One region of the Providencia hangzhouensis genome, then DNA from elsewhere that is predicted to be linked to it. Evidence: predicted binding sites of a transcription regulator. Region 1 holds the regulator's gene; the other holds the start of a gene.
What was found. Region 1 encodes Fur, which represses iron uptake genes when iron is present. Its sites were predicted from a motif close to ATAATAATGAGAACNACTATCAA; they were not measured.

Region 2: the regulator Fur is predicted to act here: its motif matches at 2,548-2,570, upstream of PZ638_RS16360 (TonB-dependent siderophore receptor).

What each region holds. Positions count from the first base shown of each region.
Region 1 covers NZ_CP135052.1:3,144,826-3,149,969, reverse strand. Annotated here, with positions in the region: gene chiP (chitoporin ChiP) at 1-58, shown strand, start outside; gene PZ638_RS14325 (bactofilin family protein) at 234-767, opposite strand; gene fur (ferric iron uptake transcriptional regulator) at 1,404-1,853, opposite strand; gene fldA (flavodoxin FldA) at 2,123-2,650, opposite strand; gene ybfE (LexA regulated protein) at 2,805-3,098, opposite strand; partial or broken gene PZ638_RS14305 (type I secretion system permease/ATPase) at 3,268-5,144, opposite strand, start outside.
Region 2 covers NZ_CP135052.1:3,601,513-3,606,656, reverse strand. Annotated here, with positions in the region: gene PZ638_RS16380 (FecCD family ABC transporter permease) at 1-573, shown strand, start outside; gene PZ638_RS16375 (ABC transporter ATP-binding protein) at 570-1,310, shown strand; gene PZ638_RS16370 (cupin domain-containing protein) at 1,347-1,697, shown strand; gene PZ638_RS16365 (class I SAM-dependent methyltransferase) at 1,711-2,481, shown strand; gene PZ638_RS16360 (TonB-dependent siderophore receptor) at 2,696-4,897, shown strand; gene PZ638_RS16355 (ABC transporter substrate-binding protein) at 4,981-5,144, shown strand, end outside.

The DNA of each region.
Region 1 (5,144 bases):
TTTCCAAGATGAAAAAGATATTAAGTTTATGGTAATGATGCCATTTACTGTATTCTAGAGTAGAAAATATTTTAGTAACAAATGACTGCTATAGGGGAACTATGGCAGTCATTTGCCTAGATAGGAAAGAGGTTTGCTATATATTTTAATATTAATGAGATGTTTTAATAAGTGTAAATACTGATATAAAAATTGAAAATAAGGTGGGTATATTCACCTTATTTTTATGGTGACTACAAAGAAGCGTTATTTACACTTTCATTGGGTATGATAGCGTCTTGTTTTAGCTTATCTTTTAATATGGTAACTTTTTCCGATTGATGAGGAGGATTTTTAATTTGAGCATGGCCAGATAAAACCCCACCCTTTTTAATCGATAAGCTACTGTAATGGATAGTACCGTGGATTTCGCCATTATTTTCAATACAAATAGTATCAGATAAGCACTCACCTTCAATACGCCCATTAACTACCAGCTCTTTACAGGTAATATTTCCCGTGACTTGGCCGTTTAACATGACTTTAACAGTATTATCTTTTCCTGTTATATTTCCAATGACTTTTCCATAGATATGTACTTGCTCATTAGAGGTAATATTCCCTTCAAAAATAACGTCCCTAGAGATAACCGTATTCGATTTTTCTTCACTAATAGTAGGCGTTGATAGTGTAATTTGTTCTTCTATCTTTGCAGTCACTTCAGGCTCATTACTTATAGAAGGGGACGTCGATGTAGGCGTGGGCTTGTTTTGTCTTTTGGTGAACATTTTACTTACCTTTTTTTGATTGAAGTATAAGATCAAGAATAGCACTGATAATACGAACGAAAATAAGGTGATAGATAAATAGCTAAAAAACCACCCTATTAAAGTAAGAAACCAGAAGAAAAAACTTGTGTTGAGAAAAAGATATGTTTTTTTCATCAGATAATCTCTTACAAATTACTAAAATACGTAATTAGTTTAGTCAATAAATGTAATTGTGCATTTAAAGTGTATTTTAACTTTATGGCTACATTTGAATCATCAACTTTCTAAATTATAGTTAAAATAATAGAAAGGAAATAAAATAATTTTTATATAGTATGAAAAATTAGAAAACATCTATAATGTTATTTATATACCACTTTGATATATAAGTATAATTCTAGATGATAGAATATATTCATCAGTGAAATAATATAAGGGTTTTGATTTGAATTGCAACTATTATAGTTTCTAGGAAAATTTTTTATTAACTAAAAATTGTAGTGATAAATAGTTAAATTTAAGTTATTCATCATAAATTATCACTAATTGAGTGAAAAAAATATGGATATTTAAAATAAAAAACCCTGATAAAGTTTATTATCAGGGTTTTGGTATTTTTAACCATTACGTTTTATCAGCGATGGTTGAATACTATTACTCTTTTGCTTCGTGTGCGTCAGCATTATCACGGCAATCACCATCTGCGCAATGACCATATAGATATAAACTATGGTTAGATAGTTTAATGCCATGGCGAGCAGCGATATTTTTTTGGCGAGTTTCAATGGATTCGTCAGTAAACTCAATCACTTTTCCACAATCTAAACAGATTAAATGATCATGGTGATGTTGCTGAGTTAACTCGAATACAGATTTACCACCCTCGAAGTTGTGACGGGTTACGATACCTGCATCATCAAATTGGTTTAACACGCGGTATACGGTTGCTAACCCGATCTCTTCGCCCATATCGATCAGCTTTTTATAGAGATCTTCCGCACTGACGTGGTGGCACTCAGGCTCTTGAAGTACTTCCAAAATTTTTAATCTTGGAAGAGTGACTTTGAGTCCAGCATTTTTCAATGCTTTGTTGTTGTCTGTCATGCGGGTTTGTCCTGTATCTTAAATCATAAATTTAACAATAATGAGACATTTTTAACATCAATACAGTTGTCTTCTAAACTGATTTACAATTATAGGCATGGAAAATAAAAATAGAAACCATGCATTGTCTCATTATTTTGATAATCTCTTGAGAACCTATCCTATTAGGATACCTTATCGGTTATTTTAGATTACGCCACTGGCTTAGGTGATTCATTTTGTACAAGACAGTGGTGCAATCTATGGGTAAGGTTTCTTTATATGATCTATTAGCCTAAAATTTCAGCTAAAGACATTTCTTCAGAGATTTGTTTTACCCATGCATCAACACGTTCATCAGTTAGCTCAGGTTGACGATCTTCATCAATAGCTAAACCAACAAAGTGGTTGTCATCTGCCATACCTTTGGATACTTCAAAGTGATAACCTTCTGTTGGCCAATGACCAACAATAACAGCACCACGAGGCTCAATAATATCGCGGATCGTACCCATAGCATCACAGAAATATTCAGCGTAGTCTTCCTGGTCTCCACAACCAAATAAGGCGACAAGTTTACCTTCGAAATCAATTTCTTCGAGAGTAGGGAAGAAATCATCCCAATCACATTGAGCTTCACCATAATACCAAGTTGGAATACCGAGAAGTAGAATATCAAAAGCTTCAATATCTTCTTTACTACATTTTGCGATATCGTGAACTTCTGCTACATCTTTGCCCAATCTTTCTTGGATCATTTTGGCAATATTTTCTGTGTTACCTGTGTCACTTCCGAAGAAAATGCCTATGACTGCCATAAAGTGATTAACCTCTTGTTTTTCTAAGAGGACTAGAGGTGAAAATTCGCCTTCTAGAGCCCATTTAGAACGAAAATAGATAGAATATTACGCCTTATTCTGGCGAAAAAATGATGCTAAGTCTGTCAAATTTGTGTGATTTATCAAGATAACGTTATTTGAGTATTGATGTGTTAACATGCTCAAGTTGTGACATCAAAATTTCTTCGATCAATTCACTACGGCTTATATTTTTATCTTCAGCTAACTGATTCAATATCACGACAGCTTCTTCGTTCAGTTTCAATTCAACTCTACGCAATCCTTTCACTTTATCTCGTTTCAGTTGGTTGCGTTTGTTGATCCTCAGTTGTTCATCCCGTGATAGCGGGCTTGTTTTAGGTCGCCCAGGCCTTCGTTCCTCAGCGAACAAATCTAGTGTAGTTCGATCCGTTTGTTCTTTTGCCATGTCTATAACTGCTAAAAGGGTGTGCCAGTAATTCAGCGCGCCATGATACCCTAGCTAATCCCCTTGTGCTATAGCTTCATCTACGATGATTTGGTTTAATCGGTTGTAAAATGAGCGCTTTTAGTAAAAAAGCACCACTTGCTATAGGTGTGATGCTTTTTTATCCGTGTTATTGCGTTTGTTGGCGCCATAAATTGGCGTATAAGCCATTTGATTTGAGCAAGTTTTCGTGTGTATCCATTTCGTGTACTTCTCCTTGGCAAATAACACATATCCTATCAGCATGCATAATCGTGTTGAGTCGGTGAGCAATACTAATGACTGTTCTTCCTTGCGTAATTAAAGGCATATTTTCCATAATGGCAGCTTCTGACTCGTAATCGAGCGCAGAAGTGGCTTCATCGAGAATTAAAATGTCTGGTTCGGTGAGTAAAGCGCGCGCAAGTGCAATTCTTTGACGTTGACCACCTGAAAGGTTCAAGCCTTTTTCTGATAAGGGATAATTAAAATTATCAGGCAATGCCATAATAAAGTCATATGCTCCAGCTAATTTTGCTGCGTGAATAACTTGTTCGTGAGTCGCTTGCGGGTGGCTTAAACGAATATTCTCTGCAATAGAACCGACGAATAAAGTGCTTTCTTGTAATACAACGCTCATTTTTCGGCGTAATGACACAGTATCTGCGACAGCTAAATCCATGCCATCAACAATAACTTGCCCATGTTGTGGTACATAAAGTCGTTGTAATAATTTCGTTAAGGTGCTTTTTCCAGAACCAGAAGGGCCAGTAATCCCAATAAATTCACCAGAATTAACCATTAATGACAAATTATTGATAACTTCAGGCGTATCAGGTTGATAACGAAAGCGGATGTTTTGAAACTCGATTTTTCCGTGAATATTTGAAGTGTTTGCAATCCCTTTACGTTCATTTTCTACAGGTTCATCAAGAATATCTCCCACCCGACGCAATGAAATGATGGTATGTTGGAAATCTTGCCAAACCTGGGCAAATCGCAATACAGGTTGTGTAACATGCGCGCTTAGCATATTAAATGCCACTAATTCGCCAGGAGAAATCCCACCGTTTAATACCTCCTTGACACCAACCCACAAAAGAATTGCGGTAGTTATTTTACTCACGAGAGTCATTAACTGAGAGGCAACTTCACTGCGCATTGATACTTTAAAGCTTTGAGTTAGCTGCTTGCTAAATATTTTTTTCCAGCGTTGATTAAAGTATTTTTCTGTTGCTGTCGTTTTTATGGTTTCAATCCCAGTAATACTTTCGGTGAGAAAAGTGAGACCATTTTCATCGGCTTGGTAAGATTTTTGAGTTTGTTGGCGAATGATTGGGCCTAAAACCATCCATAAAACAAAAAATACCCCCATAGGCCCAATAAAATCCAAGCCATCAAACTACTATAGGAAAATAAAACCGCGACAAAAAGGATAACAAAGATAAAGTCAATGAATAGCATCAGTGTCGAGCCCGTTAAAAACTGCCTTATATGAGCTAATTCACGGATCCTTGCGATAATTTTCCCTGTTGGCCTTAGCTTAAAATAATTTAAAGGTAAGGCCATTAAATGGCGATAAATTTTCCCTGATAATTCAGCGCTTATCTGGCTACTACTATGGCTAAAAATCTTATTACGAATAAAACCATATATCGGCTCTGCAACAGCAATGGCAAAAATCGCCAATGCAATAACGTGTAAATTTGAGAGACTGCGGCCAACTAACACTTTGTCGATTAAATTTTGAAACAACAGTGGACTAATTAAGGCGAAAAGCTGAATAATGGCAGAGAGAATAAAAATATTTCGTAATTTAACATGTTGTCGCAAAATAGAGGGAATAAACCAGCTAAAACCAAAGGCCTTTTTTTGCTCCGGTTCTAATTGCTCCTTAATGAGTACTATGTCAAATTCAGCTTGTTGATGCCCAATCGAATTATAAATAGGTTTTCGTTCATCATTAGTCGGGTTAATGAGTACCAATTCATTTTCTTGGCTAATTACTTGCCAGAAACCATCTATATA
Region 2 (5,144 bases), 460 kb from region 1:
TTAATGTTAATCCTTGCGGGGGTGATTATTAATGCTTTTTTTGCTGCATTAATTTCGTTAATTACCTATTTTGCAGACCCAAATAACACGTTACAAACCATTGTTTTTTGGCTTATGGGCAGCTTTGCCAGTGCGTCTTACCTCAAACTCAATATTGTTTTTCCGGTTGTGCTGGTCTGTGTCTTGGTCATTTTTGCGTTGCGTTTTCGTATCAATGTGCTGTCCCTTGGGGAAGAAAATGCACAAGCTTTAGGGATGAAAATTAATAGAACCCGCTGGGCTGTGTTACTCAGCGTAACCTTGATCACCAGTGCGACAGTGGCGGTATCCGGTACCATCGGCTGGGTAGGGCTGATTGTTCCACATATTGCTCGGCTAATGGTAGGGCATGATCACCGGATATTACTGCCTGCCAGTGCGGTCATTGGTGGGATTTATATGGTAGCTGTCGACACCTTTGCACGCAGTATGACGAATGCAGAAATTCCATTAAGTGTGATCACCGCACTGATCGGTGCCCCTATTTTTGCACTACTGATCCACACATTGAATAAAAAGGTGGCCGATTTATGATCCAAGTTGAACACCTTAATTTCAAAATAGCCCAACGCCAATTATTTACGAATGTTAGTTTTCGGCAACCAAAGGGCAGTATTGGCGCGATTTTAGGGCCAAATGGCCGCGGAAAAACAACTTTATTAAAACTACTACTCGGCGTACAAAAAGGATCAACAGGCAATATTTCCCTAAATGCCCCCGTTGCTTATGTTCCACAGCTTAGTGGTTCACTGTTTCATTACTCTGTTCGCACTATGGTGAGTCTCGGGCGTATTCGTCATTTACCTTGGTATGCCTCACCCAATGAAAAAGATAACCAAATTGTAGAGCAGTGTTTAGCGTACTTAGGCATAAGCAAATTTGCTGACCAACCCTTTAACTGCCTCAGTGGAGGGGAAAAACAAATGGTCATGATTGCGAGGGCATTAGCCAGCGAACCAGAAATTCTGATTCTTGACGAACCGACATCCGCATTGGACCTTGCCAACCAAGACAGTGTGCTCAGCGTCTTACGTGACTTAGCCATACATCGCGGAATGACTATCTTATTCACGAGTCATTATCCACAGCATGCGCTGCATATCGCTGATTATTCACTGTTGTTATTTAACGGCAGCGGTTGTTTATTTGGTGAAACTGAACAAATTTTAACGGAAGAAAACCTGACACAACTGTACCAATTACCCGTCGCAATTACGCCAATGGATTATCAAGGCCGGCAGACCCAAGGGGTCATTCCGCTATTTAGATAACTGAATGAAAACGATTGAATTAAGGAATATTAAACGATGAGCAATAACACAATAACACCTTCAGAAGCGCTGATTATCAATCAGTTAATTAATTATACTGAACAAGGTATTGCAAGCCGCGTATTAGCGAAAAATGGCGGGGGAAATATCACCTTATTTGCTTTTGATAAAGGCCAAGCGCTGTCTGAACACAGCGCCCCTTTTGATGCGATTGTGATGGTTGTTGAAGGGAGCTTACAACTTACCATCGAAGGAAAGCCAGTAATGGCTAAACCGGGGGAAGTTGTCAGAATGCCTGCTAATATTCCTCATGCGGTAGATGCGCTTGAGCCCGCAAAAATGCTGTTAGTTATGTTACGTGAGCCTGAAACGGCTTGTACACATTAACTTGGAGGTGAAAATGGACCAATCATTTACCGCCCACGAAGCAGGGCACAAATTTCTAGCACGCTTGGGGAAAAAACGTTTACGCCCAGGGGGAAAAGAAGCAACCGAATGGTTACTTAGCCAATCAGGGTTACACAAGAACAGCCAAGTTCTTGAAGTCGCGTGTAATATGGGAACCACTGCCATTGAAATTGCCTCCCAATTCCATTGTCATATTACGGGTATTGATATGGACAAGCAGGCGCTCGTACAAGCACAAAAGAATGTTGCGAATAAAGGGCTAACAGATTTAGTGACAATCCAAATGGCGGATGCATCAAAACTACCGTTTGAGGACAACAGTTTTGATGTGGTTATTAATGAAGCCATGCTAACCATGTACGGCGATAAAGCGAAAGCGAAGCTATTGCAGGAGTATTATCGAGTACTAAAACCGAGTGGCTGTTTATTAACCCATGATATTGCATTTAAGGATGCCCAAGCTGTTCAAAGTGTGGTTTCCCAAATGCAGCAAGCGATTAATGTTAAAGCACAGCCATTACCTGAAGCGCAATGGATAGAATTATTTCAACAAGCGGGCTTCCAGCAAGTGTTATCTCACACTGGGCCAATGACGTTGCTATCACCAAAAGGGTTGATTTACGATGAAGGTATTTTGGGTGCCCTAAAGATTATCCGTAATGCATTGAAGAAAGAAAATCGTCCCCAATTTTTGCGTATGTTCCGTCATTTTCGGCAAAATCGTGGAAAGTTGAATTATATTGCAGTCGTTAGCGTGAAGTAATTAATAGGAAGATCTTGCGCAAGGATGCGTGACTAGTACTGAATAACCTTTCATTATCTGTTGTTAATAATAATAATTCTTATATTTATCTTGATTCTTAGTTACTGTTGATAATAATTATTTGATAAAATAATAAACAGTAATTTAGTTATGCATTGTGATTTATTTTTTAGATTCAATAACAGCAATTCTAATAATGTAAAGGTTTAATTTAATGAAAATAAAGCATTTTTTTATTATCTCTCCTTGCTTTCTCCCTTTTATTTCCCCCTCCGTATTTGGCGCCGATAAAAAAGAAGAGTCCATAACCGTATCTGCTACACGTGGTTATAAAACCGTTTCAGAAATGGCACAAACCACATGGGTGATTGATAATGCTGAAATTGAGCAGCAAGCTGAAGGTGGAAAAGAATTAAAAGATATTTTAGCGCAGCTTATTCCAGGAATGAGTGTCAGTGGCCAAGGGCGGACAAACTATGGCATGAATATGCGTGGCCGTTCAATGATTGTGATGGTGGATGGAGTACGCCTTAACTCTTCTCGTAGTGATAGTCGCCAATTAGATTCTATCGATCCTTTTAATATTAATCATATCGAAGTTATTTCAGGCGCAACGGCGATGTACGGTGGTGGTAGCAGTGGTGGCTTGATTAATATTGTGACGAAAAAAGGCCAAGAAGAAAAACAAGTTTCCCTGCAATTAGGTGGAAAAACAGGCTTTAACAGTGGTAAAGATCACGATGAAAATATTGCTGCAGCAGTAAGTGGTGGTAATGAGAACGCTCACGGACGTGTTTCTGTTGCTTATCAACGCTATGGCGGTTGGTATGATGGCAAAGGTAATGCGATTAATATTGATAATACCCAAACAGGGCTGCAATTTTCTGATCGTTTGGATGTGATGGCGTCAGGTACTATCAAAATCGATGAAAAACAACAGGTTCAAGCTGTTTATCAGCATTATAAAAGTGAGTCTGATGGTAAACACGGCCTCTATTTAGGAAAAAATTTTTCCGCGGTTAAAGGGCAAGGTGAAGCTTATAACAGCAGCAAATTAAGTTCTGACCGTTTGCCGGGAACTGAGCGTAATTTGCTCAATTTACAATATTCAAATGCAGATGTATTTGGGCAGGATTTTGTTGCACAAGTTTATTATCGTGATGAATCACAAAAGTTTTATCCTTTCCCAACCCTTACAGGCAAAGATGTTACAAGTATCAGCTCATCGGATCAAAAAACCAATTTTTATGGAACTAAGCTGACGTTCAATAGCCAACCTATCGATGAATTAACGTTAACTTATGGTGTGGATGCAGAGCATGAGCAATTTCGTGCGAACCAAATGTTTTTTGATTTAGATAAAGCGAAAGAATCCGGGGGAATGGACTTAACTAAAGCTTTCCAAATTGGCCGCTATCCAAGCTATACCACGACGAATATGGCGACATTTTTACAAAGTAGTTATGACATTACGCCAATGTTCACGTTAAGCGGTGGTGTACGTTATCAGTACACAGAAAATAAAGTCGATGATTTTATTGGTTATGCACAGCAAGAAGCGATTGCTAACGGAAAAGGTAAATCAGCAGATGCAGTACCGGGTGGGAAAACGGATTACAACAACTTACTGTTTAACGCAGGGCTGCTGGTTAACTTAACCGAAGAGCAACAAACATGGTTTAATTTCTCTCAAGGCTTTGAAATTCCTGATATTGCTAAGTATTACGGAACAGGTGATTATGCGAAGACCCCAGATGCCAATGGCCACTATCATCTCAATAAAAGTGTTAACATTAATGATACCAAGGTAAAAGGAATTAAGGTTAACTCTTTCGAGTTAGGATGGCGTTACACAGGGGAAAACTTACGCACACAAGTTGCTACCTATTATTCTTTGTCTGATAGAAGCTATGGCATTAATAAAGATGACATGACCATCTATATGAAAACCGATAAACGCCGTATCTATGGGGTAGAAGGTGCGGTGGATTACTTCTTTGCTGACTCAGATTGGAGTGTTGGAAGTAACTTCAATCTACAAAAATCAGAAACTAAAGTGGATGGTAGTTGGGAAAAATGGAGCGTTGATTTCGCGAGCCCATCAAAAGTGAATGCCTATATTGGTTGGGAGCCGAATGACTGGGCGCTACGCTTACAAAGCCAGCAAACGTTCAATTTAACGGATGCGGCTGGTAAGAAACTCGATGGTTATAATACCGTTGATTTATTAGGAAGTTATATGCTACCAGTGGGTAAAGTTAGCTTTGCTGTCGAAAACCTGCTGGATAAAAATTACTCCACAATTTGGGGACAGCGGGCACAAAGCTTATATAGCCCTAAATATGGCGCTGCAAACCTGTACGATTATAAAGGCCGTGGCCGAACTTTTGCCCTTAATTACAGTGTGACTTTCTAATTTGATATTTTAACTAATGATAAGCCACTGTACAGTGGCTTTATTCATACCAACCTATTTAAATTTAAGGTAAAAGATTTTCCATGAAATTATTTCTCACAGGATTATTGTGCTTACTAAGCTTTTGGGGGCAGGCAAAAACGCCAACGGTGATTACCGACTTACAAGGTCGTGAAGTCACAGTTAATCTTCCCGTTGAAAAATTATTTTTGGTGGATAGTCGTGATATTTTGCCAGTGGATATTGC